Regions from separate parts of the Lysinibacillus sp. NPDC096418 genome, predicted to be linked through region 2. Evidence: riboswitches for the same ligand, from Rfam matches in the RefSeq annotation. Region 2 holds a riboswitch; each other region holds the start of a gene.

Region 1 (4,157 bases), on a different contig from region 2:
GTTACCAAAATTTTTGCTACTTCTAGTTCAATGCCTAATTTATTCTTAAGTTCTTCTCGTTTTTCATTTAAAATATGGTAAATCCCTTGGCCTACTGTTCCAAAACCTAAGATTGCTGCCTTTATTGTTGCCATTACCGTCATTCCCTCCAACATACGCTTCGAAATTTGATCAATTCCGCCTCGGTGGAATTGCGTCCAGATTTTGAATTGTGCATCGCACAAATTCAAACAATTCAAAATTTAACTTAATGAAAATTGTAACGTAAAAAAATACATTACACAAGAAAAATCTCTCTAGAGAGGACATTTGTTTTCTCTAGATGTGCAATAGAAATCGGTTTCATTCCTTGTACTATACGTACTTTAGCACTTATATAATTTTGAATAAATATCGACGATTCATTTATTCATATAGAGTGCCCAATTATCTTTATTTCTTTCTATATAATTGTCTATTTATTTTTGGAGCAAAAAACTCGCTCTCCTATTTTAGAGAACGAGTAATAAATTCATTATATGAAAGTTTACTAGCTTGCTTTAGTTAATCGTACATAGTGATATTGAGCTAAAGCTGCTTGCACAATTTTTTCTTCAACTTGTGTAAAGTTTGGTACTGCATATGTGCGTTCTACTAATTGAAATGTACCGTATTTTAAATAGTATTCTGTTGCTGGTAATGAAATATGACTTCCACTATGTACCGCGTATGTTTCAAATACTTCCTTCACTGTATATGCTTCTTCTTTTGTATGCACAAATTCTTTAAAGGCTGTGTGTCCAAAAGCTTGTTGCCATCTCGTCTCAACTAACGAAAGTAAGTGCTGAATGGACATGTTATTTACAAATTCATTACTTTCATTTAATTCATAAATCAGATACGATGCAACGTTTTGTGCACTATAAACATTTCCCATTTCAAACACTCCTTCTTCTTCAGTTCTACAAGATCACGAGTAGTTACTGGCTATGCAACTACTCGCCTTTTTTTCTATATATTCAAAAGTGGGGGAGCACTTATGAAAACGTAATTTGTATTGTTATTCGTTTTGGTTGGTAACCTTCTAACGTTCAACTTAATCCCTAGTATACAACAAGGTTTTAAATAAATCAATAATACTTATAAAATTACTTGGTATTAATTTTAAAAAAATCTAGATTACTCATCAAATGGAATGAACTATTGATATAGCAACGTTTTACGCATTGCCGAATGAGGCATTTCGAATGAGAAAATACGTAAACGTTACAACTATCAATCTAGTTTATCTAAAAATCAAAGTACGAATTAAGCCTTTACTTGTTGAGCAGCAACAACTTGTGCAATAGCTTGTTCTAAATCTGCAATAATATCTTCAATTGCTTCTAAACCGATTGATAAGCGAATGAGCTCCTCCGATACACCAGTTTGAATTAGTTCTTCTGCCGAAAGCTGTTGGTGAGTTGTAGATGCTGGGTGAATAATTAAAGACTTCGCATCCCCTACGTTCGCCACGTGGGAGAATAATTTTACGCTGTCAATTAATAGACGACCTGCTTCTCGTCCACCTTTAATGCCAAATGTAAGCACAGAACCGAAGCCATTTTTCAAATATTTCTTCGCTAGATCATGGGTTGGGAAATCTTTCAAGCCATTGTAGTTTACGTATTCCACAGATGGGTGGTTGCGTAAATATTCAGCGACTGCTTGTGCATTTTCATTGTGTTTAGGGATACGCAAATGAAGCGTTTCTAAACCTTGTAATAAGTTGAATGCTGCATCAGCACTTAATGTTGGCCCGAAATCACGAAGTAATTGTACGCGCAATTTTGTGGCAAATGCAGCCGCCGCTGTATCAATTCCGTAACGTAGGCCGTGATATGATGCATCTGGTTCTGTAAACCTTGGGAAGCGACCTTTTGTCCAGTCAAATTTCCCCGCATCTACGACAACGCCACCTAATGTTGTTCCATGACCGCCAATCCATTTCGTTGCTGAGTGGACAACAATATCTGCACCAAATTCGATTGGAGTTGAGCCATAAGGAGAAGCGAATGTGCTATCGATAATTAATGGCAACCCATTTTCATGTGCAATATTCGCTACTGCCTCAACGTCTAATACTTTTAAGCTTGGATTTCCGTAACCTTCAGCGAATATCGCTTTTGTTTTTTCATTAATAGCTGAACGGAAGTTTTCTGGATTTGTTTCGTCTACGAATATTGTTTTAATACCGTAGTTTGGTAATGTGTTGGCTAGTAAATTATATGTGCCTCCGTATAAAGAGCTTGCTGCTACGATTTCATCACCAGTGCCTGCAAGGTTTAAGATTGAAAACGCGATAGCTGCTGCACCAGATGAAAGTGCTACTGCCGCTGTACCGCCTTCTAATAAAGCGACGCGCTTCTCGAAAACGTCTACAGTTGGGTTAGTGATACGTGTATATATATTGCCTGCTTCTTCTAAAGCGAAAAGACGTTGCGCATGAGCAGTGTCTTTAAATACGAATGCTGTTGAACGGTAAACCGGTACTGTACGAGAGCCAGTCACTGGGTCCGGCTCTTGGCCACCGTGTAGTAGTAGTGTTTCTGGTCTAAGATTTGTCATTGAATAATTCCTCCTAAATGGTTGTTTTTTTACGATGGTACCGGAGATGAGGAGGATTTTTGTGTAGAAAACAAAAACCCCCTTCAGTTAAGAAGAGGGTTGCGGTTGCAAGTTTTCCTCCCCTTATCTGCCAGATCCAATTAAAGAATCTGTAGGAATTAGCACCTTAGCAAGTTCGTCACTTGCTGGTTGCTGAAGCATCATCGGGCCTATCCCTCCGCCTCTCTTGATAAGAGTATGTGATTCAATTTCCATCGTTGTTACACAGTATAAACTTAGTATTTTTTTCTGTCAACACTAAAATTTTATATTTTCTGAACCTTCTGTCCTCTAAATCTCGTACTATAAATACATATACTACTAATAACTAAATATTTTTGAAAGGAGCTTTTTATGATTCAAGCTGTAATAATATGTATCCTTGTTGGTTACCTAATCGGCTGTATCCATGGCTCTAAAATAGCGCATCTTTTATCGGGCGTAGACTTAAAAAAAGCTGGGCATGGCAATGCTGGTGCCTCGAACGCTACGCTTACTCTTGGTTGGAAGTACGGCATTTTAGTAGCACTTATTGATATTGGTAAAGGGGTTGCAGCAATAATTGGAATACATCTATATTTCGCAGATTCATCATTATTTACAGGTGAACAAATTTGGCTACTAACCTATACGATTGCAGCTGGGGTTATTTTAGGACACAATTTCCCATACCATATGAGTTTTAACGGCGGTAAGGGAACTGCTTCAATTATCGGTATTTTACTAGCTGTCGATTGGAAAATTGGACTCTTCGCGCTTATTTTATTCGTCATATTATCCTTCGCTACAAACTATTTAATCGTAGGTGTACTTGAGTTTTATCTGGTCTTTTGTACAGCGACGTATCTATGGATTCCTGGTATTGGTCCTACCTTTATCGCAATTGGACTATTCATCATCGCGATTGTTCTGCACATTGAAAATATTAAGCGGCTCGTTCAAGGAACCGAACCAAAGGTAACGACTGCCTTTAAGAAAAATAAATAATATTCAAATAGATCTTTTGTCATTTCTGTGACCTTGAATTTTCTCGTAAAGACCCATGTTTTCTATGAATAGAGCATATCTTATATCCTTTCAAAATTAATAAAAAATTCACAAATTACTTTCTTAATAAAACATTTAACTAACCGAAGTTATAGGTAGTTATAACTATAATTGTGAATAGAAAGGATGAATCATTATGTCTAATCCCGATCAGGCAGTACCTAAAAGAAATTTAAAACCCTTATGGATTGGCTTAGCATTCACAGCACTTATTATTATTACTTTTTTACCAAACGATGGGGACTTACCTGTAGTTGGTCAACGAGCTTTAGCTATTTTAGCCTTCGCTATCATACTTTGGGTAACTGAAGCTGTATCCTATCCCGTCAGTTCTGCGATGATTATTGCAATTTCTGCCGTATCACTCGGTCTTGCGCCTTCCATGGAAGATCCTTCAGTTGAACTTGGCACAAAAGCAGCGTTAAAAATGGCACTCGGCGGTTTTAGTAACTCTGCTGTAGCACTAGTTGCAGCAGCTCTCTTTT
Region 2 (4,157 bases):
GATATCAGAAGTTCTTAAAAATAAAGTCGATAAGTTTAAACTATGAGGCTCAGGTAGAACATTTCAGATTTTTGCGAGGAGTGAAACGTTCGATTTGGGGGATTGTCAATGGGCGTGCCTTTACGAGCTACATGACAATTCTCCTTTGTTGTATGCTTGCTGATAGGCGTAACAAGAATACACAGAGCCTTGATTGCTTTGTAAAGAAAAACACCTCCGAAGTGAAGTGGGTACAGAGAAATCTGTACGCATCGTTGGAGGTGTTTTCTCTTGTTTTATTTATAATGATAAGTGCTTGGTTGTCGATCTCTTCGTTGAATTTGTTTAAACCAGGCTTGATCTTTTTCTTCTTGTTTTAATGTATTAACGATGGAGGATGAACAACTAACACAGGTTCTAGCTTGCGTTATTTTGCCGCATCGTTCGCATGGGGCACCGATATTGGGGAAAATGGTATTTTTTAATTTCCCTGCTTTCACCCATTTATAAAGCAAGTCGGAAGAAACGCCTGTTAATTCAACGACTTCATCATTTGATAAGGTACGATTATTTTTTCTTAGTAAAAAATGAAGTAATTCCGAAAAAATATCCTCTTCTCTCGCATCTAATTTTTTGCCAAACAGCTGCATTATACTTCGCTCCTCGCTTTTTAATTGATCGTTTCAGTGATATTGATAGGGTTCTCGTCATATTTATAATTTTCCCAACGGTTACGGGCCAATTTTCTGTATTTATTCGAAACGCTTCGATCCGAGATTAAGCGGGAGAATCCTTTTTTTGCTTCTTTTATATCTCCAAGGCGTAGACTCAACTCTGCATTCAAAAATTGAATTCGTTCCTCGCCTTCTTGGTTGGTAGCAAAAGACTTACTGTAAAATTCCCTTGCAGATTGTAAATAGCGCATTTCAGCTTCATGTTCATTTTTTAAGCGATAGAGCCACGCAATTTTCAAAGCTAGGTTTGCCATTAGAAGAGGTTCTTCCATCGAAGACTTTGATACAAGGTATGCTAGTTTATAGCTGACAATCGCATCATCTATCGTGCGTTCTTGGCAAATATTCACCGGTTTTCGTAGCTCTTTAATGTACAATTCATTAATCAGTAGCATGAAGGGTCCGTAAGTTCTCGTCATGGACTTGTGATAGGCGTAGCCACAGTGGGGACAGACAGCTACTTCATATAACAATGGATTCAAGCCTTCATAGACTGGCATGAAATCGGTATGTTCTTCAACGATCTTATAGCGATTTGGACGCACTTTATATGTTGTAAAATGCTTCTTGCAAAATTTGCAATCCACATTACTTTCGTAATAGTAAATGTTAAATCCCATAAGAACCAACTCCTTTACATCGGGTAAATTATCGTTTCTTTTGTTCTAGTAATACTCTGTATGTAATAATTCAATATATTTAATTCAATGTCCTCTTATTCTATCAATTATATGTAATTTGGTATACTCCTTTAGGATGACTATTACAATTCCTGCTACTTTCTCTTTTTCTTTTAAATGCAGATATTACTGAATTTGTCTTGCGATAGCATATACGGATGAGTTCGAAAGTTAATTGAATTTTAGTTTTCTGACTAATTCCTCAAGGGTGCCGGATATCAAAGTACGGGAGGAAATAACTACTTGTGAAGACAATTATGCCAGCTAACGTTTCGGGAAATTGCAACATTGGAACTGAAGTGTTTTCTGGAGTTCGTAACGTATTTTTATAAGATAGGATTGTTAAAAAGAAGTTGGAGGAAATTAAAATAAAAGAAGGGCAGTCAAAATCATTTAGAATGGTTTTGACTGTCCTTCTCTAGCTTGTTCTAAACACAATTAATTATGGCAAAATAGCAAATGAGCGAACTGGGAATCCGGATGCTTTTTCGGGTTTCGGAACGATATTAAAAATAATTGCACCTTTTGGTGGTAGCTTATCCAAGTTTGTCATGAGCTCGATTTGATATGTATCTTGTTCGAGTACAAAATATTCCCCATCTAACTTGCCATTTTTACGAAAATCAGCTGCTGAATCCGTGTCAAATGTTTCATGACCTATAGCACTTACTTTGCGCTTTTCAAAAAGAAAATTCAGCGCTTCAAATCCCCAACCAGGAATATGATTATTTCCATCAGCATCCTTATTATTGAAAGCTTCTTTATCTGGCCAACGTTTACTCCAATCCGTGCGAAGTGCAACAAATGTCCCAGCTTCAATTTCACCGTATTTTTCTTCAAAGTCCAGAATATCTTGCACACTTAAGGCGAGGTCGTGATTAGTTGCAGCCTCCTTCGATTTATCAATCACGATAAGTGGTAGGACAAGCTCCTTTAGTTCTAATTCATCCAAGTAGCGTGTGTCTCGCACGAAGTGAATGGGTGGATCGATATGTGTTCCGTATTGTCCCGGAAAAGTGAATTGTTGTGCAAAAAAACCATCTTCATGTGAGAATAGCGTTTCGAATTTAGCGTCGTCAAACATAAAAAAATGAGGTGAATCTGGTCCGAATGTGTGCGTTAAGTCGACCCACTCCTTTGATTTTAATAATTGAAGTGCTTGTAAAAGATCGTTTGTCATAATGTGTTTCCTACTTTCCTAGTATTTTAGATAAAAAAAGAGAACCCTATTTGTAGAAGAGGGTCCTCATGCATAATAACTGAAGTTAATCCTCTCATCTTTAAGGCGATTATCGCCGATTGGAATTAGCACCATGCTAGAGCTGGTTGCTGAGACTTCATAGGGCCAATCCCTCCGTCTCTCTTGATAAGAATATAAGTATATGAATTTTCAGAAATAAATAGTACGACTACTTTATCATATTAAATAGTAGTTTACAAGTTCAATAGGGATACTCTGTTAGTTGATTACCAATCTAAGATTAATGTCAGTCCACAACAAGCATGTTCAGTGAATCGAATTTGAATGCCGTCTGGTGTGAATTTAGTGTCGAACTTAATGGTAATACCAGTTGAGGTAATTAATTTATCAACTTCTGCTTTATTTGAAAGTTGTGCAGCGCTCATGAGATCGTGGGCAAACTGTTCTGAATCTGCAATTTTACTTGTTAGCAACTGGGATTGCTGCATAATGGCCTGAATACTTTTTGCTGAAATCTTTAACTGTCGTGTGTTTACTGGTGGAAACGAGTTGTTATTTGTCGGCATTGCCAATTGACTAGGGAATTGAGCAAGAGAAGGATGATTTGCCATTACCCACATCGGATAATGATTTGAGTAGGTAAAGTAGGGATAAGGATTGTAATACAATAAAATTCCTCCAATTCAATAGCTGATATCTTATCTTATGAATTGTTATGTCATTAGGTGTAATTACAACATTTTTGTACGTGCGATACGAGTAATGAAAAAAAGCAATATAAATCAAGAAAACCTTATTTTCCTTTGGTATCTTATGTTTAAGGGGGGACGAGAAATGAGTTACAGTCTTATCAACCAAAAATCCATTGATTATATAGAGGCTAACTTACATGAAGATTTAACGTTAGATAGTATTGCTCAGTTTGTTGGTTTCTCAAAGTATCATTATCATCGTATTTTTCAAAAAGAGGTTGGTGTAACTGCATCTGAATATATTCGGTATCGAAGGATTGCTAATGCGGCCAATATGCTACTCTATACGGATGAAAAAATAATAGATATTGCCTTCTATTTTCAGTTTGAAACACAAGAATCATTTACGCGTGCATTTAAGAAATATTATCAGCTACCGCCAGGACAATATCGTAAAATAATGGGTAAATTAACGGTGCAAAGGGAGGAAACTATAATGAGAAATGGACAATTGTTAAAAGGATGGACACTAAGTGGAAGTCACCCATCTAATTATAAGATGGGAATTGATAGAGAAATCTTTCATAAAGGGAAGGCATCTGGATTCTTAAGGTCTTCTACTGTGGAGTCTCAAGGTGAATTTGCTACGATGATGCAACAATTTAAAGCTGAGAAATACTTGGGCAAAAGACTGAAGTTGTCAGGCTTTATCAAATCTAAAGCTGTTGAAGGATTTTGCGGGTTTTGGATGCGTGTAGATGATGCACTTGGAGATGTATTGCAATTTGATAATATGAATGATCGCCCAATTGTTGGTGATACGGAGTGGAATCATTATCACATTGTTTTGGATGTACCGAAAAACAGCACC
Region 3 (4,157 bases), on a different contig from region 2:
GCAGATATGACCGAAGAGGAGCAGTTAGAATTGCTTGCTTCAGATGGAATGCTCATTAAACGCCCAATTGTGACTAATGGTAAAAAAGTGACTCTAGGGTTTAAAGAATCCGAATTTGGGGACACTTGGAAATAACGGCTTATAACCTTGTTTTTACTGAAAAAATATGGCACACTAAAAGTGATTGTATTACATAATTTTGGAGGGATTTTTCATGAGCACACCTAAAGACTTACGCTACTCTGAAGAACACGAATGGGTAAAATTAGAAGACGGCAAAGTACGTATTGGTATTTCACACTTCGCACAATCTGAACTTGGAGACATCGTTTTTGTTGAACTTCCACAAGTTGGCGACGAAATTAAAACGGACGACCCATTCGGTAGTGTAGAATCAGTAAAAACTGTTTCTGAACTATACGCACCAGTTTCAGGTAAAGTGGTAGAAGTAAATGCTGATTTAGAAGATAGCCCAGAATTCGTAAATGAATCACCATACGATAAAGCATGGATGATTGTTGTTGAACTATCTGACGCTTCAGAACTTGATAACTTAATGACAGCAGAACAATATACTGCAATGATCGAAGAATAATTTACAGTATGAATAAAAAGCGTCGGCGTATTTGCTCCGGCGTTTTTTCTTATATAAGGATACATTAGGTGAGTAGTGCAAATGGAGGTGGCCGCTGTGTTTGAAGGTAAATGTTTGATTGTTGAGGGGCGATCTGATAAGCTTCGTATCGCACCAATATTAAATGAAGAAGTCACAATTCTTTGTACAAATGGTACAATTGGTGTTCATCAATTAGAGGAATTACTGGATCCATATGAGCAATACGAGCTGTTCACGTTTTTTGATGCGGATGCATCTGGAGAAAAATTACGTGCATTGATGGACAGACATTATCCAGAGGCGGAACATTTACGGACAATGCCGACATATAAAGAAGTGGAGACCACGCCTAGAAGGGTGCTAGCGGCGATTTTATTACGTGCGCATTTCTCTATTCATAAAGAATATATTTTGTAAGGTTGCGTGAAAAAATGGAAGAGTGGTCAAGAGAACAATGGGAAGCATCTGTACAGTCGGGTGCAAAAACTGCGTTTTATTTATACACACCGATGTGTGGAACGTGTGCAGTGGCTTCAAAAATGGTGGACGTTGTTGAGCAGCTTCTACCGGATTTACCTTTAGGTAAGGCGAATCTTAACTTTATGGAGCAACTAGCATATGATTATCATATTGAAAGTGTACCTTGTTTACTTGTTAGTGAAAATGGAAAAGTGACAGAAAAGGTTTATGCGTTTCAATCCGTACCATTTTTGTACGAATTGTTGAAGAAATCAATTGACTGAACTTTGATCGCGTGGTAAAGTAACAACTATATTAAAAAAATCTTATATCGAACTCTTATGAAGAGTGGCGGAGGGAAGTGCCCTGTGAAGCCCGGCAACCATCACGATTGTGAAAAGGTGCCAAATCACCCAAAGAAATTTCTATTTTCTTTGACAGATGAGAGAACGGTTCAACGTATATGGTACGTGGCCCCTTCTACTTGTTTGTGAGTGGAGGGGGCTTTTTATATGCATTCAGCAAATGTGTTCCTATCTCGACATCGTAGTGAAAAGTTACAGGAAACGACCACTTCGATAGTTGATGAATGAACAAACATAGAGCCTCCGGCGTAAGTCACAGATTTTGAATTATGCGAGGACAATTCAAAATCTGGATGCATTGTTTTTCTGCGCGAAAGCAGAGAGTCAGCGGCAATTTCGTCAAGGCGTAATTGATTATGAAGAAAAGGAGTTTTCGCTATGATACAGCTTCAAAATATAACGAAGAAGTACAAAACCGCAAATGGCGAATTAACAGCAGTCAAAGATGTAAACCTTTCTATTAACAAAGGTGAAATTTTTGGCATTATCGGCTACAGTGGTGCTGGTAAAAGTACGATGATTCGTTTATTAAACGGTTTAGAAAAGCCGACATCTGGTACGGTGACGGTAAATAACCAAGAATTTTCAGCAATTAAAGGGCAAAAGCTTCGTGATGCTAGACAAAAAGTAAGTATGATTTTCCAACATTTTAACTTACTTTGGTCAAGAACAGTGGCAGAAAATATTTCTTTCCCACTAGAGATTGCAGGAGTACCAAAAGCACAGCGCGATACACGTGTGAAAGAGCTTATTGCATTAGTTGGATTAGAGGGACGTGATAAGGCGTATCCTTCTCAGCTATCTGGTGGTCAAAAGCAACGTGTGGGTATTGCTAGAGCACTTGCAAACAACCCGGAAGTACTGCTTTGTGACGAAGCAACGTCTGCACTCGATCCAGAAACGACAGACGCTATATTAGATTTACTAGTCGACATTAATGAACGATTAGGCCTAACGATTGTGCTGATTACGCATGAAATGCATGTTATTCGCAAAATTTGTCATCGTGTGGCGGTAATGGAAGCTGGGAAAGTTGTTGAACGTGGTGAAGTGCTACAAGTATTCCAAGCACCTCAAGCTGATATTACGAAAAAATTTGTATCGCAAATTACAGATACGAAAGAAACACAAGAGACAATCGCTCAATTAAAAGCACATTATCCAACAGGACAACTTGTGAAGCTTACTTTTGTCGGTGAAAAAACTGAGGAGCCTGTTATTTCACAATTAGTGAAAAAATTTGATGTAGAAGTAAGTATTGTACACGGGAATATTTCACAAACAAAAAATGGTCCATACGGTACGCTTATTGTACAAGTTGACGGCTCGGCAGAAAATGTGTCAGAGGCATTAAAGTATTTAAATACAGTTGAAGTTCAAACGGAGGTGATTGAACATGTTAACTAGTCTTTTTCCGAACGTCGATTGGGAAAGTATGTGGGCAGCTGCATACGAAACACTTTATATGACAGCCATTTCAACGGTAATCACATTTATTCTTGGACTAGCCATTGGGATTGTATTATTCCTAACGAGTCCGCATCAGTTATGGGCGAATAGGGTTGTCAATTTCTTAACAGGTTCAATTGTCAACATCTTCCGTTCGATTCCGTTTATCGTGTTAATCATTTTATTAATTCCATTTACAAAATTTTTACTAGGTACAATCCGTGGAGCAAATGCAGCTTTACCAGCACTTATCATTGGCGCAGCACCGTTTTATGCACGTATGGTGTTAATTGCTTTACGTGAAATCGATAGGGGTGTTATTGAAGCAGCACGTTCAATGGGCGCAAAAACGTCCACTATTATTTGGAAAGTTTTAATTCCAGAATCCTTACCGGCTCTTATATCAGGAATTACCGTAACAGCAGTAGCTTTGGTTGGTTACACAGCGATGGCTGGTATTATCGGTGCTGGTGGCTTAGGGAACTTAGCCTTCTTAGATGGTTTCCAACGAGGTCGTGATGATGTAACGTTGATGGCAACAATTTTAATCTTAGTAGTCGTATTCATCATTCAATGGATTGGCGATATGATTACATCAAAAACAGATAAACGCTAATCAAGTAGGTTATTCCGGTATATTGCCGCTAACATATTTTAGATAATAGAAAAGGGAGTGTAATCAAATGAAAAAGTTTTTAGCAGGTTTATTAATATCAGTACTTGTACTAGCATTAGCAGCTTGTGGCACTGATAAAAAGGAAGACGCTGGTTCAGGTAATGCAGATACAGAAAAAGTAACATTAAAAGTAGGTGCTTCCAATACACCTCACTCAATCATCTTAAAAAAAGCACAACCAATTTTAGCTGAGCAAGGGATCGATCTTAAAATATCAACATACCAAGACTATGTACTTCCAAATCAGGATTTAGAATCTAAGGACCTAGATGCAAACTACTTCCAACATTTACCTTATTTAGAGGGTGAAATTGAGGCGAAAGGTTATGATTTCGTCAATGCTGGAGCAATTCACGTTGAGCCAATCGGTATTTACTCTAAAAAATACAAATCACTTGAAGAACTACCAAAAGGTGCGACAATTTTACTTTCAAACTCAGTAACTGACCATGGTCGTATGCTAACATTACTTGAAGCAAAAGGCCTAATCAAATTGGCTGATGGCGTAAATAAAAATGAGGCTGAATTAAAAGACGTTGTAGAAAATCCTAAAAACTTTGTATTTGATGCCAACACTGCACCTGAAATGTTA
Region 4 (4,157 bases), on a different contig from region 2:
GTCCCTCCTAATACTTCTGTTATGACACCGTTTGTTTGGAAGAACTGTAGGGCTTTTTGTACTTCGGACTGTTCACCGTGAATATGAGTCACGATATTACCGACAACACCATTTTTAAGTTCGATAATGTTTGCTGTTAGAATATTAGGCTTTACATTAAATTGAAGAGCCGCTTCTGTAATAAGTGGATTTCCTGTACTTTCGCCGACAAAAGTAAGACGTGTAACGGCACCTGATAAATTTAACTGCTCAATTAATGATGATTTTAATGTACGCTGTGAAATGGTATTGAGAAACTTTTGGGTCGTTTTATGGTGAGGCTTTGTAAACAAATCAATGGCCGAACCTTGTTCAACGACTTTTCCGTTTTCAAGAACTGTAACATGGTCGCAGATTTTTTGGATGACGTTCATTTCATGCGTAATCAATAAGATGGTAATGCCTAATTCAGCGTTAATTTTTAGTAGTAAATCTAAAATAGAATCAGTCGTTTCAGGATCGAGAGCACTTGTAGCTTCATCACTTAATAAAATTTCAGGTTCTTGTGATAGGGCTCGTGCAATGGCCACACGTTGTTTTTGGCCGCCTGATAACTGACTAGGATAGCTTTGTTGACGTTCTTTGAGGCCAACAATAGCTAAGTATTTTTCAACGCGCGTTTCAACTTCCTTTTTGCTATAGCCAAGCAAGCGTAAGGGAATCGCCACATTTTCATAAACCGTTGCAGTTTTCAGTAAATTGAAACCCTGAAAAATCATGCCGATTTTTTGGCGCGTTTTACGTAGCTCGCTTTCAGATAAAGTTGTTAAATCAACATTATCTATTTTGACACTTCCAGAAGTAGGGCGCTCCAATAAATTCACGCAACGAATTAGTGTACTTTTTCCAGCACCACTATAGCCAATAACGCCATGGATTTCTCCTTTTTTAACGTGCAGATTAATATCGTCAACAGCTCGAACTGTGCCACTCTTCGCTTTGAATTGTTTCGTTATATTTTGTAATTGAATCATGTAGTCACGTCCTTTTTGAAAGATAAAAAGCTACCGCTTGAAACGGTAACTTTTTTGAAATACGTTATTACCAAGTTGGTAAGATAGAGCCTTCAAATTCTTCTTCGATAAATTTTTTCACTTTGTCTGATTGGTAAGATTCAATAAGTAATTTTGCTGCTGCATCATCTTTATTAGCAGCACGCACAACTAATTGGTTTGCATAAGGTGAATCAGCAGCTTCGATTAATAGTGCATCTTCAGTTGGCTTAATGCCTGCTTCAAGTGCATAGTTAGTATTAATTGCTGCTACATCTACTTCTGTTAATTGCTTAGGAATTTGAGCAGCTTCTAATTCGATGAATTTAAGGTTTTTAGGGTTTTCATCTAAATCGTGAATTGTTGCTTTTGCACGTTTCTCTTTATTGATTTTGATGAAGCCTGCCTCTTCCAAAATATAAAGTGCACGAGTGCCGTTTGTCGGGTCATTTGGAATTCCAACAGTAGCACCTTTAGGGATATCATCGAAACTGTCGTACTTATCAGAGTAAAAGCCCATTGGACTAATATACGTAACGCCAACAGATACAAGATCTGTTCCTTTATCCTCGTTAAATTGTTTCAAATAAGGACCGTGTTGGAAGCTGTTTACATCAATTGAGCCTTCACTAAGTGATGTATTTGGAAGTACATAATCCGAGAATACTTTTAATTCGAGATCTAAGCCTTTTTCAGCAGTTATTTCCCCAACAACTTCCATGATTTGTTCGTGTGGACCAGGTGTTACACCTACGATTAATTTTTCTTCACTTAATGTTTCACTGGTTTTTCCGTCATTGCTACCGCAAGCAGCGAGAACTCCTGTTAAAATAGCTGCTGATAAAAATAAACCAAATTTTCGTTTCTTCATGTGTTATTCCTCCAATAGATATATGTATAGTTGGTATTTAGAAATTTAAAAAACCTCTCAAGATGTTTCGTCAGGAGAGGCAATAGAACAATACCTCTCTTATCTTTCAAAACAAATACTGTTTTGCTGGATTTAGCACCTTTCTGATAATCAGATGGTTGCCGAGCTTCATAGGGCCAGTCCCTCAGCTACTCTTGATAAGAGATGTTTATTAAATTTAAAATCTATTGGAATAACAATATAGTAAAAAAGTTTAGAAAGCAATAACTTTTCAGAAAATGATAAAAATTCTGCGTTTACGCAGAGAATAAGCCTAATTTCTCGATCCTTATCATTGCTTCACGTAGTCGACCTTCACTTACGAGAAGACCAACGCGCACGTAGCCCTCACCATATTCACCAAAGCCGTTTCCCGCGGCGACTGCTATATCTGCTTTATCTAATAGAAAATTTGCAAATTCTTCACTTCTAAAACCCTTTGGGACAGGTAGCCATGCAAAGAACGAGCCCTTTGATGCAGTCACTTGCCAACCTATGCGATGAGCTTCTTCTACAAGTACATTACGACGGCGTTCATATATTGCTCTTAGTTCGTCAGTGCAGTCTTGAGACGCAGTGAGTGCGACTGCTGCTGCTTGCTGTACGGCAGGGAACTGGCTACAAAATAGATGATCTTGAATGATGTTAATGGCTTCGATAATTTTTGCATTCCCAACTGCAAAGCCGATACGCCAACCCGCCATATTGAAGGTTTTTGATAGGGTATACATTTCGATACCAACTTCTTTGGCACCTTCAGCTTGTAAGAAGCTAACAGGTTTGACGCCATCGAAGCCGATTGCACCGTATGCAAAATCATGCGATACGACGATATTATTTTCTTTAGCGAATTTTACAGTTTCCTCAAAGAATGCAAGATTTGCTGTGCCGCCAGTCGGGTTATTTGGATAATTCATATACATAAGCTTTGCACGCTCTTTTGCTTCATCTGATATTTTGCTGTAATCCGGCAAGAAGTCGTTTTCAGCTTGAAGCGGCATTATGTGGTAATTGACGTCACCTAATACAACGCCAGATAAATAATCCGGGTAGCCTGGATCGGGAAGTAGCATATAATCACTAGGATTTAAAATAGCCATTGGTAGTTCGACAAGCCCGATTTTTGTGCCGCCGAGCACGGCCACTTCAGTATTTGGATCAATATCGACATTGTATTCACGTTTGTAAAAGTCTGCTGCTGCTTGACGTAATTCTTGTACACCTCTAAATGGGGAGTACTTGTGGTTTTGTGGATTTTCAGCAGCTTCTTGTAATGCTTTAATAATATGAGGCGGTGTTGGTTGGTCAGGGTTTCCTTGTCCGAGATTAATGACATCGCGACCTTCTGCCAGTGCTGCATTAACTTTTTGTACAAGTGCAGCAAAGAATTGTGTTGGTAGTTGTTGTAGTTTTTTAGAGAATTCCATGTACATTCACCTTTTTCAGAATATAATAATTACTAATAGATATATGTTGCAAATACTATTACTTTTTTTTCTAAATGTCTAGAGGAGGATGAAATCGTGAAAATAGGGTGTATCCAATTAAATGTAGGTTTTGGTAAGGTCGAGGAAAATTTTGTCCGAGCTGAAGAGAAAATTCGTGAAGCTGCAAGCCAAGGAGCAGAAGTTATTGTTTTACCAGAAATGTGGAACACAGGTTATGCACTAGAAAAATTACCAGAGCTAGCAGACGTTGATGGTGAACGTACAAAAGCATTTTTACAAGGCTTATCGATGGAACTAGGTGTCCATATTGTTGGAGGGTCTGTTTCGACGAAGAAGGATGACAAATTTTACAATACGATGTACACGTTCGATAAAGATGGTGAGCAAGTAGGTGAATATAGCAAGGCTCATTTATTCCGATTAATGGACGAGCATTTATTTTTAGAAGCGGGAGATAGCATGAATCGCTTCCAACTGGGCGATATCGAAGCGGCAGGTGTGATTTGCTACGACATTCGTTTCCCGGAATGGCTACGCGCCCATGCACTTGACGGCGCAAAAGTATTGTTTGTACCAGCGCAATGGCCAACACCACGTATTGATCATTGGAAGACATTATTACAAGCACGTGCCATCGAAAACCAATGTTTCGTCATAGCAGTCAATCGTATTGCCAACAAAGTAGAGAACTTCAATGGCCAATCAATGGTCATTCAGCCTTGGGGTGAAGTACTTTGGATTGGTGCTGAAGATGAAGAAGTTGCTGTG

The links. Region 2 has a riboswitch for S-adenosylmethionine ahead of ACIQZG_RS06225 (cyclase family protein). Riboswitches for the same ligand answer to the same signal wherever they lie in the genome.
Region 1: another riboswitch for S-adenosylmethionine. It lies ahead of ACIQZG_RS13610 (O-acetylhomoserine aminocarboxypropyltransferase/cysteine synthase family protein); the one in region 2 lies ahead of ACIQZG_RS06225 (cyclase family protein).
Region 3: another riboswitch for S-adenosylmethionine. It lies ahead of ACIQZG_RS06905 (methionine ABC transporter ATP-binding protein); the one in region 2 lies ahead of ACIQZG_RS06225 (cyclase family protein).
Region 4: another riboswitch for S-adenosylmethionine. It lies ahead of ACIQZG_RS21425 (MetQ/NlpA family ABC transporter substrate-binding protein); the one in region 2 lies ahead of ACIQZG_RS06225 (cyclase family protein).

What each region holds. Positions count from the first base shown of each region.
Region 1 is NZ_JBIWEY010000017.1:1,253-5,409, reverse strand. Features, by position in the region: gene ACIQZG_RS13620 (homoserine dehydrogenase) at 1-134, opposite strand, end outside; gene ACIQZG_RS13615 (hypothetical protein) at 530-916, opposite strand; gene ACIQZG_RS13610 (O-acetylhomoserine aminocarboxypropyltransferase/cysteine synthase family protein) at 1,288-2,586, opposite strand; SAM riboswitch class I at 2,707-2,822, opposite strand; gene ACIQZG_RS13605 (glycerol-3-phosphate acyltransferase) at 2,980-3,612, shown strand; gene ACIQZG_RS13600 (DASS family sodium-coupled anion symporter) at 3,809-4,157, shown strand, end outside.
Region 2 is NZ_JBIWEY010000004.1:127,764-131,920, reverse strand. Features, by position in the region: gene ACIQZG_RS06240 (methyl-accepting chemotaxis protein) at 1-46, shown strand, start outside; gene ACIQZG_RS06235 (hypothetical protein) at 276-629, opposite strand; gene ACIQZG_RS06230 (DUF2225 domain-containing protein) at 650-1,333, opposite strand; gene ACIQZG_RS06225 (cyclase family protein) at 1,836-2,573, opposite strand; SAM riboswitch class I at 2,665-2,766, opposite strand; gene ACIQZG_RS06220 (YuzC family spore coat inner layer protein) at 2,861-3,205, opposite strand; gene ACIQZG_RS06215 (helix-turn-helix transcriptional regulator) at 3,429-4,157, shown strand, end outside.
Region 3 is NZ_JBIWEY010000005.1:91,277-95,433, reverse strand. Features, by position in the region: gene ACIQZG_RS06925 (arsenate reductase family protein) at 1-135, shown strand, start outside; gene gcvH (glycine cleavage system protein GcvH) at 215-595, shown strand; gene ACIQZG_RS06915 (toprim domain-containing protein) at 692-1,033, shown strand; gene ACIQZG_RS06910 (thioredoxin family protein) at 1,048-1,359, shown strand; SAM riboswitch class I at 1,412-1,523, shown strand; gene ACIQZG_RS06905 (methionine ABC transporter ATP-binding protein) at 1,819-2,847, shown strand; gene ACIQZG_RS06900 (methionine ABC transporter permease) at 2,837-3,505, shown strand; gene ACIQZG_RS06895 (MetQ/NlpA family ABC transporter substrate-binding protein) at 3,573-4,157, shown strand, end outside.
Region 4 is NZ_JBIWEY010000042.1:5,083-9,239, forward strand. Features, by position in the region: gene ACIQZG_RS21420 (methionine ABC transporter ATP-binding protein) at 1-1,013, opposite strand, end outside; gene ACIQZG_RS21425 (MetQ/NlpA family ABC transporter substrate-binding protein) at 1,081-1,902, opposite strand; SAM riboswitch class I at 1,999-2,106, opposite strand; gene ACIQZG_RS21430 (pyridoxal phosphate-dependent aminotransferase) at 2,199-3,368, opposite strand; gene ACIQZG_RS21435 (carbon-nitrogen family hydrolase) at 3,465-4,157, shown strand, end outside.